DNA from 3 places in the Micromonospora sp. NPDC047521 genome. Region 3 is predicted to be linked to each of the others. Evidence: riboswitches for the same ligand, from Rfam matches in the RefSeq annotation. Region 3 holds a riboswitch; each other region holds the start of a gene.
The links. A riboswitch is a leader RNA that binds a small molecule or an ion and turns the genes downstream of it on or off. The one in region 3 is predicted to bind cobalamin.
Positions count from the first base shown of each region.

Region 1: it holds a riboswitch for cobalamin, as region 3 does, so the genes downstream of both, ACZ6N8_RS26910 (ribonucleoside-diphosphate reductase subunit alpha) here and cobN (cobaltochelatase subunit CobN) in region 3, are expected to answer to the same signal.
Region 2: it holds a riboswitch for cobalamin, as region 3 does, so the genes downstream of both, ACZ6N8_RS26860 (CbtB domain-containing protein) here and cobN (cobaltochelatase subunit CobN) in region 3, are expected to answer to the same signal.

Region 1 covers NZ_JBVJGN010000016.1:16,775-22,179, forward strand. The annotation lists gene ACZ6N8_RS26900 (ROK family protein) at 1-547, opposite strand, end outside; gene ACZ6N8_RS26905 (MFS transporter) at 589-1,815, shown strand; cobalamin riboswitch at 1,891-2,107, shown strand; gene ACZ6N8_RS26910 (ribonucleoside-diphosphate reductase subunit alpha) at 2,300-4,636, shown strand; gene ACZ6N8_RS26915 (ribonucleotide-diphosphate reductase subunit beta) at 4,690-5,405, shown strand, end outside.
Region 2 covers NZ_JBVJGN010000016.1:6,090-11,494, forward strand. The annotation lists gene ACZ6N8_RS26845 (GH92 family glycosyl hydrolase) at 1-522, shown strand, start outside; gene ACZ6N8_RS26850 (histidine phosphatase family protein) at 665-1,252, opposite strand; gene ACZ6N8_RS26855 (CbtA family protein) at 1,249-2,016, opposite strand; gene ACZ6N8_RS26860 (CbtB domain-containing protein) at 2,007-2,210, opposite strand; cobalamin riboswitch at 2,246-2,390, opposite strand; gene ACZ6N8_RS26865 (amidohydrolase family protein) at 2,631-3,509, shown strand; gene ACZ6N8_RS26870 (ABC transporter permease) at 3,933-4,940, shown strand; gene ACZ6N8_RS26875 (substrate-binding domain-containing protein) at 4,981-5,405, shown strand, end outside.
Region 3 covers NZ_JBVJGN010000007.1:28,479-33,883, reverse strand. The annotation lists gene ACZ6N8_RS17175 (hypothetical protein) at 1-679, opposite strand, end outside; gene ACZ6N8_RS17170 (RNA polymerase sigma factor) at 672-1,253, opposite strand; gene ACZ6N8_RS17165 (hypothetical protein) at 1,375-1,710, shown strand; cobalamin riboswitch at 1,971-2,147, shown strand; gene cobN (cobaltochelatase subunit CobN) at 2,412-5,405, shown strand, end outside.

The DNA of each region.
Region 1 (5,405 bases), on a different contig from region 3:
GGTGCGCCTCCGCGAGCGTGCGCAGCGGTACGTCGTGCCAGTGCCGCAGGCCGTGGGCGTCGCGGACCAGGCCGTTCTCGTGGTCCAGTGGGCCGATCATGCCGATCCCGACGCCGGTGAGTCGGCCCCGCGGCTCCCAGCCCGCGATGATCGCGTCAATGCCGGTGCGCAGGGCGTGCAGCAGGTGCTCCGGTGTGAAGTCGCGGGGGAGCGGGCTGACCGCCGAGTGGTGCACCCGGCCGGCCAGGTCGACGAGCACGTGGCGCAGCGTGCGCCGGGCGACGTGCGCGCCGATGGCGTACCGGCTGTCGGGGACCAACTCGTAGACGACGGCGGGTTTGCCGATGCCCGGACGGCGCACGCCTGCGGACCGGATCAGCCCGTCGGCGGTCAGCCGGGCGATGACCTTGGAGACCGCCTGCGGGGTCAGGCCGGTGGCGGTGACGACCGTCGACCGCTCGAACCTCGGCACGGTACGCCCCACAGCCATGACCAGCGCCTGGTTGTAGCCGCGCAGGAACGTCACGTCGGCTGTGGTGCGCGTCATCCCACCACCCTATTACGCAACGCTGTTGCTAAATTTTCTCGGTGGATGGACTGAGCAGAAATCGACGCCTCGCGGCGGTGGCCGCCCTGGCCCTGGGCGGCGTGGCGGTCGGCCTGACCGAGTTCGTGGCGATGGGCCTGCTGCCCGACATCGCGCGGGGACTGCTTGCGGGGCAGTACGCCCAGTCGCCGTCCGACGCGGTGGCCCGGGCCGGCTGGATGATCACCGCGTACGCGCTGGGGGTGGTCGTGGGCGCTCCGCTGATCGCCGCGCTGAGCGCGCGCCTGCCCCGCAAGAAGCTGGTGCTCGGGCTGCTCGTCCTCTTCGCCGTCGGGACCGTCGCGTCGGCGACCGCGCCGACGTTCGACCTGGTGCTCGTCGCGCGGTTCGTCGCGGCGCTGCCGCACGGCGCCTACTTCGGGGCGGCAGGTCTGCTCGCGGCGGCTCTGCTGGGCCCCGGCAACGAGGCCCGTGGCTTCGCCGCAGTGCTCAGCGGGTTGACCGTGAGCAACGTGGTGGGCGTACCCCTGATCACCCGGCTCGGGCAGGAGGCCGGCTGGCGTACCGCGTACCTGGTCATCGCGGGGGTCTTCCTGCTCACCCTGCTGGCGGTCCTGGCGGTCGTCCCGGAGGTCGCCGCCGCGGTGGACAGCTCTCCGGCCGCCGAGCTGCGGGCCCTGCGGACCCGGCAGGTGTGGCTCGTCGCGGCCACCGGGGCGGTCGGGTTCGCCGGTTTCTTCGCGGTCAACACGTACATCGCCCCGGTCACCACCGACGTCGCCGGCCTCGCCGCCGCGACGGTGCCCTGGGCGCTCGTCGCCGTGGGCCTGGGCATGACCGTCGGCAACGCGCTCGGCGGCTGGCTCGCGGACCGGGACCTGCGCCGTAGCATGATCGTCGGCTTCGTCGCGATGATCGTGAGCATCACCGTCTTCGGCCTCGTCGCGTCGAACCCGGTCGGCCTGTTCGTGGGGGCGTTCCTCGTCGGCGCGACAAGCCTCTACCTCGGCCCGGTCCTTCAGGCGCGACTCATCACCGTCGCCCCCGGCGCCCAGCTCATGGGCGCGGCCATGAACCAGTCGGCGATGAACATCGCGAACAGTCTCGGCGCCGCCCTGGGCAGCGTCGCCATCGCTGCCGGGTTCGGCTACCTCGCACCCGCCTGGGTCGGCGTGCTCCTGGCCGTGCTCGGCTTGGGCCTGGCCGGTGTCAGTTTCGCCGCCGAGCGCCGCTCGCGTACCCCCGAGCCGATCGCCGTCGCCAGCTGAACGCCTGCCGTGACGGCAGTCACCGACACGCCCGACACCGAGATGTGGGGTGTGACAACCACGGTGTCCCTATATATGGTGTCGAGCGCAGCTGGTTCGGCCGCTCATCCGGAGTGGTCGAGGCAAGAGGGAACCCGGTGGAAATCCGGGACTGTCCCGCAGCGGTGAGTGGGAACGACAGCCGTCAACAGCACTGGGCCACCACACGGCCTGGGAAGCGACGGCCGGTAGGAGACCGGCGAGACCGGTCGCGCCCGCGAGTCCGAAGACCTGCCAGCGCGCCGTACGCCCGCACCCGGGCGAACGGCGGTCCGAGGCCGCGTGGGACGGCCGACGCCACCTGACGCACGCCGTGCCGGCGTGGCGTCCGCCGGTGTCTGTCTCCTCGTGTCCGGACCATCAGGTCTCGAACTCCGAGGAGCGAGTGGTGACAGTCACCGAGGTAGTCCCGACCGCCAGCGACACGGCGCCACGCCGCACGCAGATGCGGGTCCGCAAGCGCGACGGCAGCACCGAACCGGTGGACGTCAACAGGATCGTCCGGGCGGTCGAGCGGTGGTCCGACGACCTCACCGACGTCGACCCGCTGCGGGTCGCGACCCGCACGATCAGCGGCCTGTACGACGGGGCGACGACAGCCGAACTGGACCGGCTGTCCATCCAGACCGCCGCCGAGATGATCGGCGAGGAGCCGCAGTACTCGCGCCTGGCCGCCCGGCTGCTGGCCGCGTACGTCGACAAGGAGGTCCGCCGGCAGGGCGTCACCTCGTTCAGCGCGGCCATCCGCACCGGTCACGCCGAGGGACTGATCGGCGACGAGACCGCCGCGTTCGTGGCCGCGCACGCCGCGACGCTCGACGCCGCAGTCGACCCGGACGGCGACCGCCGCTTCGAGTACTTCGGGCTGCGCACGGTCTACGACAGGTACCTGCTGCGCCACCCGAGCACCCGACTGGTGCTGGAGACCCCGCAGTACTGGCTGCTGCGGATGGCCTGCGGCCTGTCCACCACCCCCGACGAGGCGGTCGGCTTCTACCGGCTGATGTCCAGCCTGGCCTACCTGCCCAGCTCGCCGACCCTGTTCAACTCCGGCACCAGGCACACCCAGATGTCCTCCTGCTACCTGGTCGACTCCCCGCGCGACGAGCTGGACTCGATCTACCAGCGGTACGCCCAGGTCGCCAACCTGTCCAAGTTCGCCGGCGGCATCGGCATCGCGTACTCCCGGGTCCGGTCCCGGGGCGCGCTGATCCGCGGCACCAACGGGCAGTCCAACGGGATCGTGCCGTGGCTGCGCACCCTCGACGCGAGCGTCGCCGCGGTCAACCAGGGCGGCCGGCGCAAGGGCGCGGCCTGCGTCTACCTGGAGCCGTGGCACCCGGACATCGAGGAGTTCCTGCACCTGCGGGACAACACAGGCGAGGACGCCAGGCGCACCCACAACCTGAACCTGGCCAACTGGATCCCGGACGAGTTCATGCGCCGGGTCGAGGCCGACGGGATGTGGTCGCTGTTCGACCCGCACGAGGTGCCCGAGCTGCCCGACCTGTGGGGGGAGCGGTTCGACGTCGCGTACCGGGCCGCCGAGGCGCAGGGCCGCTACGTGCGGCAGGTGCCGGCGCGGGAGCTGTACGCGACGATGATGCGCACCCTCGCCCAGACCGGCAACGGGTGGATGACCTTCAAGGACGCCGCGAACCGGCTGTGCAACCAGACCGCCGACGACGGCAACGTGGTGCACCTGTCCAACCTGTGCACCGAGATCATCGAGGTGTCCAGCGACGCCGAGACCGCCGTGTGCAACCTCGGCTCGGTGAACCTCGCCGCCCACCTCGCCGACGGTGACCTCGACTGGGAGCGGCTGCGCGCCACGGTACGCACCGCCGTGACCTTCCTCGACCGGGTCATCGACATCAACTACTACCCGACGGCGCAGGCGGCGGCGAGCAACCCGCGCTGGCGCCCCGTCGGGCTCGGACTGATGGGCCTTCAGGACGTGTTCTTCGCCCTGCGGCTGCCGTTCGACTCCGCGGCCGCCCGGGAACTGTCCACCCGGATCAGCGAGGAGCTGTACCTGACCGCGCTGGAAACCTCCGCCGACCTGGCCCGCCGCTTCGGCGCGCACCCGGCGTACCCCCAGACCCGCGCCGCGCGCGGCCAGTTGCAGCCCGACCTGTGGGGCGTCGAGGGTACGCAGACCGCGCGCTGGGCCGCGCTTCGCGAGCGGGTCCAGGCGTACGGGCTGCGCAACTCGCTGCTGGTGGCGGTCGCCCCGACGGCGACCATCGCGTCGATCGCCGGCTGCTACGAGTGCATCGAGCCGCAGGTGTCCAACCTGTTCAAGCGCGAGACCCTGTCGGGCGAGTTCCTCCAGGTCAACAGCGCCCTGGTCCGCGAGCTGAAGGCCCGTGGCCTGTGGACCGAACCGATCCGATCGGCGATCAAGCGCGCCGAGGGCTCGGTGCAGGACATCGCGGAGCTGCCGGCCGGCGTCCGGGAGCTGTTCCGCACCGCCTGGGAGCTGCCGCAGCGGGCGTTGATCGACCTCGCCGCCGCCCGGGCCCCGTTCATCGACCAGTCGCAGTCGCTGAACCTGTTCCTGGCCTCGCCGACCATCGGCAAGCTCTCCTCGATGTACCTGTACGCCTGGAAGGCCGGCCTGAAGACCACGTACTACCTGCGATCGCGCCCGGCCACGAGGATCCAGCAGGCGACAGTGGCCGTCGTCGCGCCCGCCACGTCCGTGACTGTCGGCGCTGCCGACGCCGAGACGCTGGCCTGCTCGCTGGAGAACCCCGAGTCGTGCGAGGCCTGCCAGTGACCGCCGCCGACCCCACCACCGACCCCGGCACCACCGACACGAGGACCACGCACATGCTGCTCGACCCCGGGATGGATCTCACCCTGCGCCCGATGCGCTACCCGCACTTCTTCGACAGGTTCCGCGACGCCATCCGCAACACCTGGACCGTCGAGGAGGTCGACCTGCACGCCGACCTCGCCGACCTGGACAGGCTCTCACCTGCCGAGCGGCACCTGGTGAGCCGTCTGGTGGCGTTCTTCGCCACCGGCGACACGATCGTCGCCAACAACCTGGTGCTCAACCTCTACCAGCACGTCAACAGCCCCGAGGGCCGCCTCTACCTGTCCCGGCAGCTGTTCGAGGAGGCGGTGCACGTCCAGTTCTACCTGAACCTGCTCGACACGTACGTGCCCGACGAGACCGAGCGGTTCGCGGCCTTCGCGGCCATCGAGAACATCCCCTCCATCCGGCGCAAGGCGGAGTTCTGCTTCCGGTGGATCGACTCCCTGCACGATCTGCGCGAGCTGCGGACCCGTGAGGACCGACGGACGTTCCTGCTCAACCTGATCTGCTTCGCCGCCTGCATCGAGGGGCTGTTCTTCTACGGCGCGTTCGCGTACGTCTACTTCCTGCGCTCCCGGGGCCTGCTGCACGGGCTGGCCTCGGGCACCAACTGGGTGTTCCGCGACGAGTCCATGCACATGGCGTTCGCGTTCGACGTCGTCGACACAGTCCGCGCCGAGGAGCCCGACCTGTTCGACGACGACCTCGCCGACCAGGTCCGCGA
Region 2 (5,405 bases), on a different contig from region 3:
ACCGGGGACGCGGTCACCGTCGACGGCAGCGGGTTCGCCGCCGGCGAGCAGGTGACCGTCAGCGTCGGGACGGACCCGGCGCGGCGCACGACCGTCGCGGCCTCCGCGACGGGGACGGTGCGGGTCTCGGTGCCGACGTCAGGTGGCGCGCTGCCGGGTCGCTACGCCGTGACGGCCACCGGCGCGTCCTCGCGTACACCGGCGACGGCGACCGTCCAGGTCACCGGTGAGGCGCAGGCGCCGACCTACCGGCCGCGGGTGGCGTTGCTGAGCACGTCCGGTCCGCGCGGGGCGTCGGTCACGCTCGACGGTTCCGGGTTCGCACCGAACGAGGCGGTCACCGTCACCGTCGGCGACGGCCTCGCGGTCAGCACCGTACGCGCGAACGGTGACGGTGTGCTCGCCGGTGCGACGGTAAGCGTTCCCGGTACGGCGAAGGTGGGCGCGACAAGCGTCACGCTCACCGGCGCCACGTCGGCGACGACGGTGTCCCGGCCGTTCACCGTCACCGCCGCGAGGTGAGCCGCAGGTAGCGCAGCCGCGTCGGGCGGGCCGTGACCACGGTCCGCCCGACGCGGGCACGGCGGAGAGATCGTGCCGCCCGGGCGGTGGTCGGCGCGGGGCAGCGGCGCGTCGACCAGGTCGCGCGGCGGGCCGGTCGGGGTCAGCGGGCGGCCAGTCGCAGGTGCCACCGCGAGCCGTGGTCGGTGAGCCGGACGATCGCCAGCGGCTCGACGTCCACCTGCCGGTACGTCGCCACCGGCAACCCCAGGGCGTGCACGACGGCGACCCGGATGACGAGCGGGTGGGTGACGGCGGTGATTCGCTGCCCGCTTCCGCGTTGCCCGTCCAACCAGCGGCCGACCCGCTCCCGCAGCGCGACGACCGACTCGCCACCGTGGGGCGCCGCCTCCGGTGCCGACAGCCACTCGCGTAGCGCCCGGGGCTGGTCGGTGGCGACCTCGTCGAGGGACCTGCCGGTCCAGTCGCCGTGGTCGCAGTCGCTCAACGCGGCCTCGACGGTGGGCGCGAGGCCGAGCGCGCCCGCGGTCTGGATGGCCGCGACCGCCGGACTGGACACACAGACGTCGGCGACGCCCAGCTGCCCCCGGCGACCGGCCTCGGCGGCGGCCAGGGCGAGAGCGGCCCGTAGGCCGCCCTCGTCCAGGGCGTCGTCCGTGCCGCCGAAGCGGGCCCGCCGTTGGGCGGCGGTGTGGGCGTGTGCGACCAGCCGCAGGCTGGTCGTGGTCACCCGGTCGGTGCCGCGCCCGTGGCCCGAGGGTGGCCGTGCCGCATCAGGGCCGCGAACAGCAGGCCGATCCCGGTCCAGAGCACCACCTGGGTGCCGAGCGAGGCCAGCCGGAAGTCCCACAGCAGGGTCGCGGGGAAGTCGGCCGGGACCTCCTGGAAGGACGGCATCACCACATAGGACACCGCGGTGACCAGCAGGAATCCGCCGACTGCCGCAGCGGCGCGCAGCTCCGGCGCGTCGGTGCCGACCGCCCGGTAGCCCAGCGAGCCCGCCCAGACCGCCACCAGGCCGAGCACCACCATCAGCAGGTAGGTGACAGTGCGCTGGTTGATGGTCGCCGGGTCACCCACCGCCGGTGGGTTCGCCGGATATTTGAGGAACGGCACGATGACCGCGCCGAGCAGCGCGGCGCCGGCCAGTGGCAGCCCCGAGCGGCCGTCGTCGTGGACGCGCCGACGGCGGGCCAGCAGGACGTACGCGGTGGCCAGCAGACCACCCATCGCGGCGCCGAACAGGCCGGTGGCCAGGAAGAGACCTCCGCGCTGACCGTTCCGGCCGACCAGGGTGTCCTCGTGATCGTGCCCGCCGGCAGCCGGTTCGGCGTGCGCCGCCGCCGCCTCCTCGATCGCGATGGCCGCCTCGACGTGGGGTTCACCCGCGACGTACGCGAACACCCCCGCGAGCAGGCCGGCCACCAGCCCGGCGAGCAGGCCACGGGCGAGGACGGTGACGAACGGGGGAGCGGTGGTGGTGGTCAGTGGCACGGAACGCCCAGCAGGTGCCGGCCGTCGTGCATGAGCTCGTGCAGGAACATGCCACTGCGCGAGACGGCGCCCTGGTCGAAGGCGACGAGGTAGGCCAGCAGGGCGAGCGCGGCGACCGTCGCCAGGACCGTCCACAGCAGACGTGCGGTGCCAGCGGGATGAACCAACGGCTGGCTGGACGTGGAACTGGACATGAATACACGAACCTCCCCGGGGATGACGCGTCCCCATCGCAAGGCTGCGGACGACCGAGCGTCCTGGCTCGCGGGCTCCGGTGATGCTGGAGAACCGCTCACAGTGGCGCGACCGCGCCGGATTCACACCGGCTTCCCTCGCGTCGCCGCAGATAGTGGGTCGACGGTATCGGTGCCGCCCCGGGCGGTCAACCCGGCTCCGCGAGCCCGGCCGCGCCGACCGGGCCGGCGTTCGTCGAGATGGATGATCGGTCGACATTCGTCCTACCAAAACCGCCCGTCGGCACCGTGCCCGTCGGACCGCCGGCCCCCTGAAGGGGCACAAAGATATGATGCTTGACGGGAAACTGTTACCGCTAACATGGGTCAACCGAACGAGCGGGGTCTGGGTTGAACGTGAGCGTGTCAGGGGTGGGGTCGATGACTCCCGGCGAGCCGGTCGGGCGACCGGACGTCGTCGACGCGCACCACCACCTCTGGGTCCGGGCGCGGCACCCGCAGCCCTGGATCGACCCGGACACCATGGCCGCGATCGACGCCGATTTCACCCCGATGGACCTCGCCCCGGTCGCGCACGCCGCCGGAGTCACCCAGACCGTCGTCGTGCAGTCCGTCGCGACCCGCACCGAGACACCCGAGCTGCTGGGCATCGCCGCCGCCGATCCCCTCATCACCGGGGTCGTCGGCTGGGTCGACCTCACCGCCGCCGACGTCGCCGACCGTCTCGACCGGCTCCGGACGGGCCGTGGAGGCGAACGCCTGGTCGGCATCCGCCACCTCGTGCAGTCCGAACCCGATCCGGCGTACCTCGACCGTCCGGACGTCCGGCGGGGCATCGCGGCCGTGGGCGCCGCAGGCCTCACCTTCGACCTGCTGGTACGCGACCACCAGTTGCCCGCCGCCGTCCGGCTGGTGCGGGACCTGCCCGACACGCGGTTCGTCCTGGACCATCTCGGCAAGCCCGCGCTGGGGCGCGGCGACCTCGGCGACTGGCCCCGGGACCTCGGCGCGCTCGCCGCCGAGCCCAACACGGCGGCGAAGCTCTCCGGCCTGGTGACCGAGGTGGACGGGCCATCCTGGACGACTGACGATCTGCGACCCGCCGTCGAGCACGCGCTCGACGTGTTCGGGCCGGACCGGCTGATGTTCGGTTCGGACTGGCCGGTGTGCCTGCTCGCCTCGTCGTACCTCCGCTGGATCGAGGCCCTCACCGACCTGCTGGAGCCGCTCGGCGACGACGAGCGTGCGGCGATCTGGCGACGGACCGCTCGTCGCGCGTACCGGCTGCCCACGTCGTGACCCGGCGGATCTCGCGGGCCGCCGCGAGATCCGCCGCTCGTCCGCCCGCGTCGTGGGAGTACGCCCGGCGACCCCGGTCCTCGACGCCCTGCCGAGGCATCGTGCCTGGTCGATAGCATGGTCCTGCTGGGCGGCGGTCAACTGTGGACCGTGGCCGTGCTGGCGTGTGCCGGTTGATCAGACGTATGCGGCTCGTCTGTCGAATAACGGAGCCAAAACCTGGCGGTAAGACCTTGGCAACATACGTGAATACGTGGCATGGTAACGCCTGATCGATGGAAACATCCGACCTATCTCGACGGGTGATCCGGGCTACCGCTCGTGCTCTCCCCTGCGGGGTGGCTCGGTTTCTGACAAGCGCCCCGCTCACCGGCGGTGATCCGTCGGGTGCCGGCGCCACGGTTGGGGAGGTCGGATCCGACGATGAGTACCGTCGAGGCAACCGCCGGCAGGCAGCGCGGCGAGATCAGCGACTGGTTCCGGGAACGGATCTCCCACGCCGTCTCCGAGTTCACCGCCGCCACCGCGCTCGTCGTCCTGTTCATCGCGCTGAGCGTCGCCAGTCCCTACTTCCTGACGGCGGACAACCTCTTCAACATCGGCGCGCAGACGGCGGTGATCGCCATCATCGCCGCCGCGCAGACGATGGTCATCATCACCAAGGGCATCGACCTGTCGGTGGGGTCGGTCGCCGCGCTCGCCGGCGTCGTCGGCGCGATGGTCGTACGTGACCTCGGCTTCCCGCTCTGGGCCGCGACGGCTGTCGCGGTCGGCGTCGGCGCCCTGGCCGGGCTGGTGAACGGGCTGCTGATCACCGTGGCCCGGATTCCGCCGTTCATCGCGACACTGGGAACGATGTCGGTCGGTCGCGGCCTGGTCTTCATCATCACCGGCGCGGTCGGCGTGTACGGGCTGCCCCGGTCCTTCCAACTGCTGGGCAACGGCGAGATCATCGGCATCCCGTTCGCCGTGGTGGTCACCGCGCTCGTGGCGGTCGGGGTCGCCTTCCTGCTCTCCCAGACCCGCTTCGGCCAGTACACGTACGCGATGGGCTCCAACCTGGAGGCGACCCGCCGCTCGGGCATCCGGGTGGGTCGGTACCTCACCGGGGTGTACGTGCTGGCGGGCGTTCTGGTCGGGCTCGGCGGCATGATCGCCGCCTCCCGCGTCAACTCCGGTCAACCCAACTACGGCATCTCGCTGGAGCTCGACGTCATCGCCGCCGCCGTCATCGGCGGCGCCAGCCTGTTCGGCGGGCAGGGCCGGATCGTCGGGACGATCATCGGCGCGTTCCTCATCGCCCTGGTGCGCAACGGCGCCGTGCTGCTCGACATCAGCATCCACTACCAGCAGGTGATCGTCGGCCTGATCATCTGGGCCGCCGTCTACTTCGACCAGTTCCGCCGCCGGCGGCTGGAATCACGGGGTTGACATGCCATTTCGGAAGTCCGAACGAGGAAGGACACACACCATGGCACACACCACCACCAGCCGGCGGGTCCGAGGCCGACTTCCGCGTACCCGGGCCGTGCTGGCCGCCGTCGCGGCGACCGCGCTGCTCAGCGCCTGCGGCGGGGTCGAGGTCCGCGACGGGGGCGACGGCGCGACCAGGGACGCGGCCGGGCCACTGAAGCTCGCCGTGGTGCCCAAGGCCGTCGGCGCCGACTACTGGAACACGGTCAAGGCGGGCGCCGAGTGCGCCGCCCAGCGCGCCGGCAACGTCACCGTCCAGTGGGACGGGGTGACCACCGAGACCGACGTCGAGGGGCAGGTCAACCTGATCCAGAACTTCGTCACCAAGAAGGTCGACGGGATCGTCTACGCGGCCACCGACTCGCGGGCGTTGGCGCCGGCGACCGACCAGGCGCTCGGCGCCGACATCCCGGTCGCGATGAT
Region 3 (5,405 bases):
CCTCCAGCTTGGTGAGGTCCCCCTCGAGCCGGTAACTCACGCCGTCCGCCTGCCAGATCAGGGTCGAGGCGGCCAGCCGGGCGGTCTCCCGGCGTACCTGCCCGGCACGGTCCACGTAGGACAGGACGTGTGGGTTGGCGACCCAGACGGCGAAGTCCCCGTTGACCTGGACCCACTCCGCGTCCGGTCGGACTGTCTCCTTGTGGAACGACAGGTTGAGGCGGCCGTCGAAGGCGTCGACGCGCAGCGCGCCCCCTCGGTAGAGCAGCGTCGCGACCCGGTGGGCCCCGGTGGCGTCGGGGTCGGCGACAAGCACCTGCTCGGGCGGGCCGAGCTTCGCCGGTACGCGGATCGGAAAGCGCACCGCCCGTTGCGCCTCGTCCAGCGCCGACGTCCGCTGCGACGGCAACGGCGACGGGGTGCCGGCGGGCCGGCCCGCCGACGGGGAGATGCTGACTCCCGCGAAGCGCAGCAGACCGCCAACGGCGTCGGCGACGGCGGCCCGTGCCGGCGGCAGCACCGCCACCAGCAGGGCGGCGAGTGCCGCGGCGGCGTACGCGCGCCACAGGTGTCGCCGGGGCGCGGCCAGCCGGGCGCGCACGCGTGCTGTCACGTCCGGCGGGTCGGGCGTCTCCAGCCAGGCGGCGAGGTCGCGGAGGTCCTTCTCAAGGTCATCCATGCCGAACCTCCTCGCGGTCCAGCAGGCCGCGGAGTTTCGCCAGCGCCCGTGACGTCCGTGACTTCACCGTGCCCCGGGGCCAGCCCAGCGCCTGCACGGTCTCCTCCTCGCTGAGGTCGAGGAAGAACCGGCAGACGATCACCTCGCGGTCGCGTACCGGAAGTTGGCGCAGTGCCCCCACGAGCGCCGCGCGCCGTTCCCCGGCGAGGACCGCGCCGACCGCCCCGTCCTCGGCGGCCTCCGACGCCGGGCTGGCGGCCACCGCGCGCAGGAAGAGCCCCTCCCGACGGCTGCGCGTACGGTGCAGGTTGCGCGTCTCGTTGGCGACGATCGCCAGCAGCCAGGACCGGAAGGACGACTCACCGCGATAGCGGGCGAGTTTGCGGTACGCCTTCACGAACGCCTCCTGGACGATGTCCTCGGAGTCCGATCCCGCACCGAGCAGCACCGCCGTCCGGTACGCGGACGCGGTGTGCCGGGCGACCAGGAGGTCGTACGCCTCCAGGTCACCTGCCCGGGCGCGGGTGACGAGAACGTGGTCGTCCAGGGGAGCCTCCGGTTCGATCACCCTCATGACACCGCACGGGGGCTGCGGGTTCCATCCGCGCGCGGGTCAGCTTGCTCCCATCCGACGTGCAGGGTGTTGCCAGGAATCGGTGCTGCACTGGGGGGAGCGTCGAGGAGAGGGGTGGGCCATGGGCTGGTTCAGTAGGCGGGCACGGGGTGCCGAGGCGACCCCGACGAAGCTGGACCGGGAGGCGACCCGCGACGACCTCGCCGCGCTGGAGGCGTTCGTCACCAGCCGGCGGGGGGTGGAGTTCTACCTGGAGCCGGAGACCACCGCCACCGACACGACAGTGGTGGCGATCGCCCACGACGGGGAGTGGATCCGTCGCCGCACCGGCACGCCACGGGCGGCGGGCGCCATCGCCCGCAAGCACGCGGTGCCGCTGTACGAGGCGGGGCGTACCGGCTACCCCGAGCGGATGCGGGTGTGGAGCCGGGCCCACCCGGAGCGCCACGCCCGCTGAGACTCCTTTGCCCAGAAGCCCAGCACCGCCGGGCCAGCGCGGCGGGGCCAGAGTGCCCTGCCCATCCTTTGCTCTGCTTACCGATGCGCGGCAGTAACGCTCAATTTCTGTTGCGTATCGGTAAGCAGAGCAAAGGATGTCGGACATTGATCCGGGGTATCGAGGTCGGATGATCCGCTGTCGCGGCGACGGCTGAAGATCGGTGACGCACACCCGCTCGGCCGGTCGGAGCGGCGTTGACCCGCAGCGCAGGGGTGTGGCAGCATTCGCAGCCTGACGGCAGTGAAGGAAGTCGGTGCGAATCCGACGCGGTCCCGCCACTGTCACCGGGGAGCGATCCCCCCTCGTGAGTCACGGCCGTGTGTCTGCGGTTGGAAGGCCGGGGGAGAGCGTCGATCCGGAAGCCAGGATACTTCGGCCGTCGGATGTACCCCAGGGCGTGGACACCCGAGGAGGACCCGATGACGCAGGGCGTCTCTGTCACCGACGAACACCGTCGTGACCCGAGCGGCGACCGATTCGCCGCACCCGTAGCCGCGCACCCTCCCGCCGTTCGTCGCTGAGTTCCGTACCGCGTCGCCCGTCGTCGCCGGCCCCGCGCCGGTGAGCCGGCCGGATCGCGGTACCCGCCGAACGCTGCGCCCATCCCACGTCGACAGCCGCCTCCGCGAGCCTGTGGACGTTACTGTCCGGAGCCTGCCGTGCGCACTCTGCTACTCTCCACAGCCGACACCGATCTGCTGGCCGCCCGCGCCAGCGACGCCGACTACCGCCTCGCCAACCCCGCACGGGTCGCGGCCGACGAGGTGCCCGCCCTGCTCGACGGGGTCGACCTGGCCGTCGTACGCCTGCTCGGAGGCCGACAGGCGTGGTCCGACGGGCTCGCCGCGGTGCTCGCCAGCGGACTGCCCACTGTCGTGCTCGGCGGTGAGGCGACGCCCGACGCGGGGCTGATGGCCCTGTCCACGGTGCCGTCCGGGGTGGCCACCCAGGCCCTGGCGTATCTCGTCGAGGGCGGGCCGGACAACCTGGCGCAGCTCGCCCGGTTCCTCGGCGACACGGTCCTGTTCACAGGCGAGGGCTTCGCCCCGCCGGCACGCACACCGGCGTACGGCGTGCACGGCGCGCACCTGGCCGACCCGTACCTGCCGACAGTGGGGATCGTCTTCTACCGGGCACACGCCCTGGCCGGCAACACCGGATTCGTCGACGTGCTCGCCGACGCGGTACGCGACGCCGGCGGGAATCCGCTGCCGATCTACTGCGGCTCGCTGCGCGGGCTGAGCGCCGGCACCGAACCGCTCGGGCTGTTCACCCGCTGCGACGCACTGCTGGTCACCGTCCTCGCCGCGGGTGGCGCGGTCGCCGCCGACGCCTCCGGCGGCGGGGCCGAGGACGCCTGGGACGTGGGAGCCCTCGCCGCCCTGGACGTGCCGGTCATCCAGGCGCTCTGCCTCACCAGCACCCGTGAGCAGTGGGCCGGCAGCGACGCCGGACTGTCCCCGTTGGACGCCGCGATGCAGGTGGCCATCCCCGAGTTCGACGGCCGGATCGTCACCGTGCCGTTCTCGTTCAAGCAGATCGACGCCGATGGCCTCTCCGTCTACGCCGCCGATCCCGAACGGGCCGCCCGGGTCGCCGGGATCGCGGTGCGCCAGGCCCGCCTGCGGTACGTGCCCAACGGCGACAAGCGGATCGCCGTTGTGCTCAGCTCGTACCCCACCAAGCACTCCCGGGTCGGCAACGCCGTCGGGCTGGACACCCCCGTCTCGGCGGTCCGGCTGCTCGGCGCGCTCGCCGAGGCCGGCTACCACCTGGGCGACGCGCCAATGCCCGACGACGGCGACGCGCTGATCCACGCGCTGATCGCCGCGGGCGGGCACGACGTGGAGTGGCTCACCCCCGAACAGTTGGCCGCCGCCGAGGCCCGGATACCAGGGCGGACGTACCTGCGGTGGTTCGAGGCGGTGCCGGCCGAGCTGCGCGATCGGATGCGGGAGCACTGGGGGGAGCCGCCCGGCGAGCTGTACACCGACGGCGGCGACATCGTGCTCGCCGGACTGCGCTTCGGCAACGTGGTGCTGCTCATCCAACCGCCGCGCGGCTTCGGGGAGAACCCGATCGCCATCTACCACGACCCGGACCTGCCGCCGAGTCACCACTACCTGGCCGCGTACCGCTGGCTGGCCGCGCCGGTCGCGGACGGCGGCTTCGGCGCGGACGCCGTGGTGCACCTGGGCAAACACGGCACCCTCGAATGGCTGCCCGGCAAGGGCCTCGGCCTGGCCGCCGACTGCGCACCCGACGCGGTCCTCGGCGACCTGCCGCTGGTCTACCCGTTCATCGTCAACGACCCCGGCGAGGGCACCCAGGCCAAGCGCCGGGCGCACGCGGTGGTCGTCGACCACCTGGTGCCGCCCATGGCCCGCGCCGAGACGTACGGCGACCTGACCAAGCTGGAGCAGCTGCTCGACGAGTACGCGACAGTGCAGGCACTCGACCCGGCGAAGGTGCCCACCGTGCGGGCGCAGATCTGGGACCTCGTACGCGCCGCCGAACTGCACCACGACCTGCACGCCGAGGCGATGCCCGACGCGGACGACTTCGACGAGTTCGTGCTGCACCTCGACGGGTACCTCTGCGAGGTCAAGGACGTGCAGATCCGCGACGGACTGCACATCCTGGCCGACGCGCCCACCGGTGGGCCCCGGGTCAACCTGGTCCTCGCGGTGCTGCGCGCCCCGCAGATCTGGGGCGGCGCCCACGCCCTGCCCGGTCTGCGGCAGGCACTCGCCGCCGCCTACGGCCTCGACGAGCAGGAACTGCTCGCGGCACCGGGAGAACGACTGGCCGTGCCCACGGCGCTTACCGACGCGGTGGACGGGCCGGCCGGCACCGCCGCCGACGCCGTCGACCTGATCGAGGCCCTCGCCCGGCGGCTGGTCGTCGGCATGGAGACCCTGCACTGGGACGTGGACGCCGCCGACGCCGTGGTCGTCGAGGTGACCGGCCAACCGATCCCGGACGCCGTCGCGGTGCTGCGCTTCGCCGCCACCGAACTGGTGCCCCGACTCGCGCGGACCACCGACGAGCTGACGAACACCCTCGGCGCGCTCGACGGCCGGTTCGTGCCGCCCGGACCCTCCGGCTCACCCACCCGGGGCCTGGTCAACGTGCTGCCCACCGGCCGCAACTTCTACTCCGTGGACCCGAAGGCCATCCCCAGCCGCAACGCCTGGGACGTCGGCGTGGCCCTGGCCGACTCGCTGCTCGCCCGGCACCTCGCCGACACCGGGGCGTACCCCCGCTCGGTGGGGTTGACCGTGTGGGGCACCAGCGCGATGCGCACCCAGGGCGACGACATCGCCGAGGTGCTCGCGCTGCTGGGCTGCCGACCGGTCTGGGACGAGCGGTCCCGGCGGGTCACCGGCGTCGAGGTGGTGCCGACCGCCGAGCTGGGCCGACCCCGCGTCGACGTGACAGTGCGCATCTCCGGGTTCTTCCGCGACGCGTTCCCGCACGTCGTGGCCCTGCTCGACGACGCCGTCCGACGGGTCGCCGTCCTCGACGAGCCGGACGCGGACAACTACCTGCGCGCCCACGTCAACGCCGACCTCGCCGAACACGGCGACGAGCGGCGGGCCACCGCCCGGATCTTCGGCTCCAAACCCGGCGCGTACGGCGCCGGTCTGCTG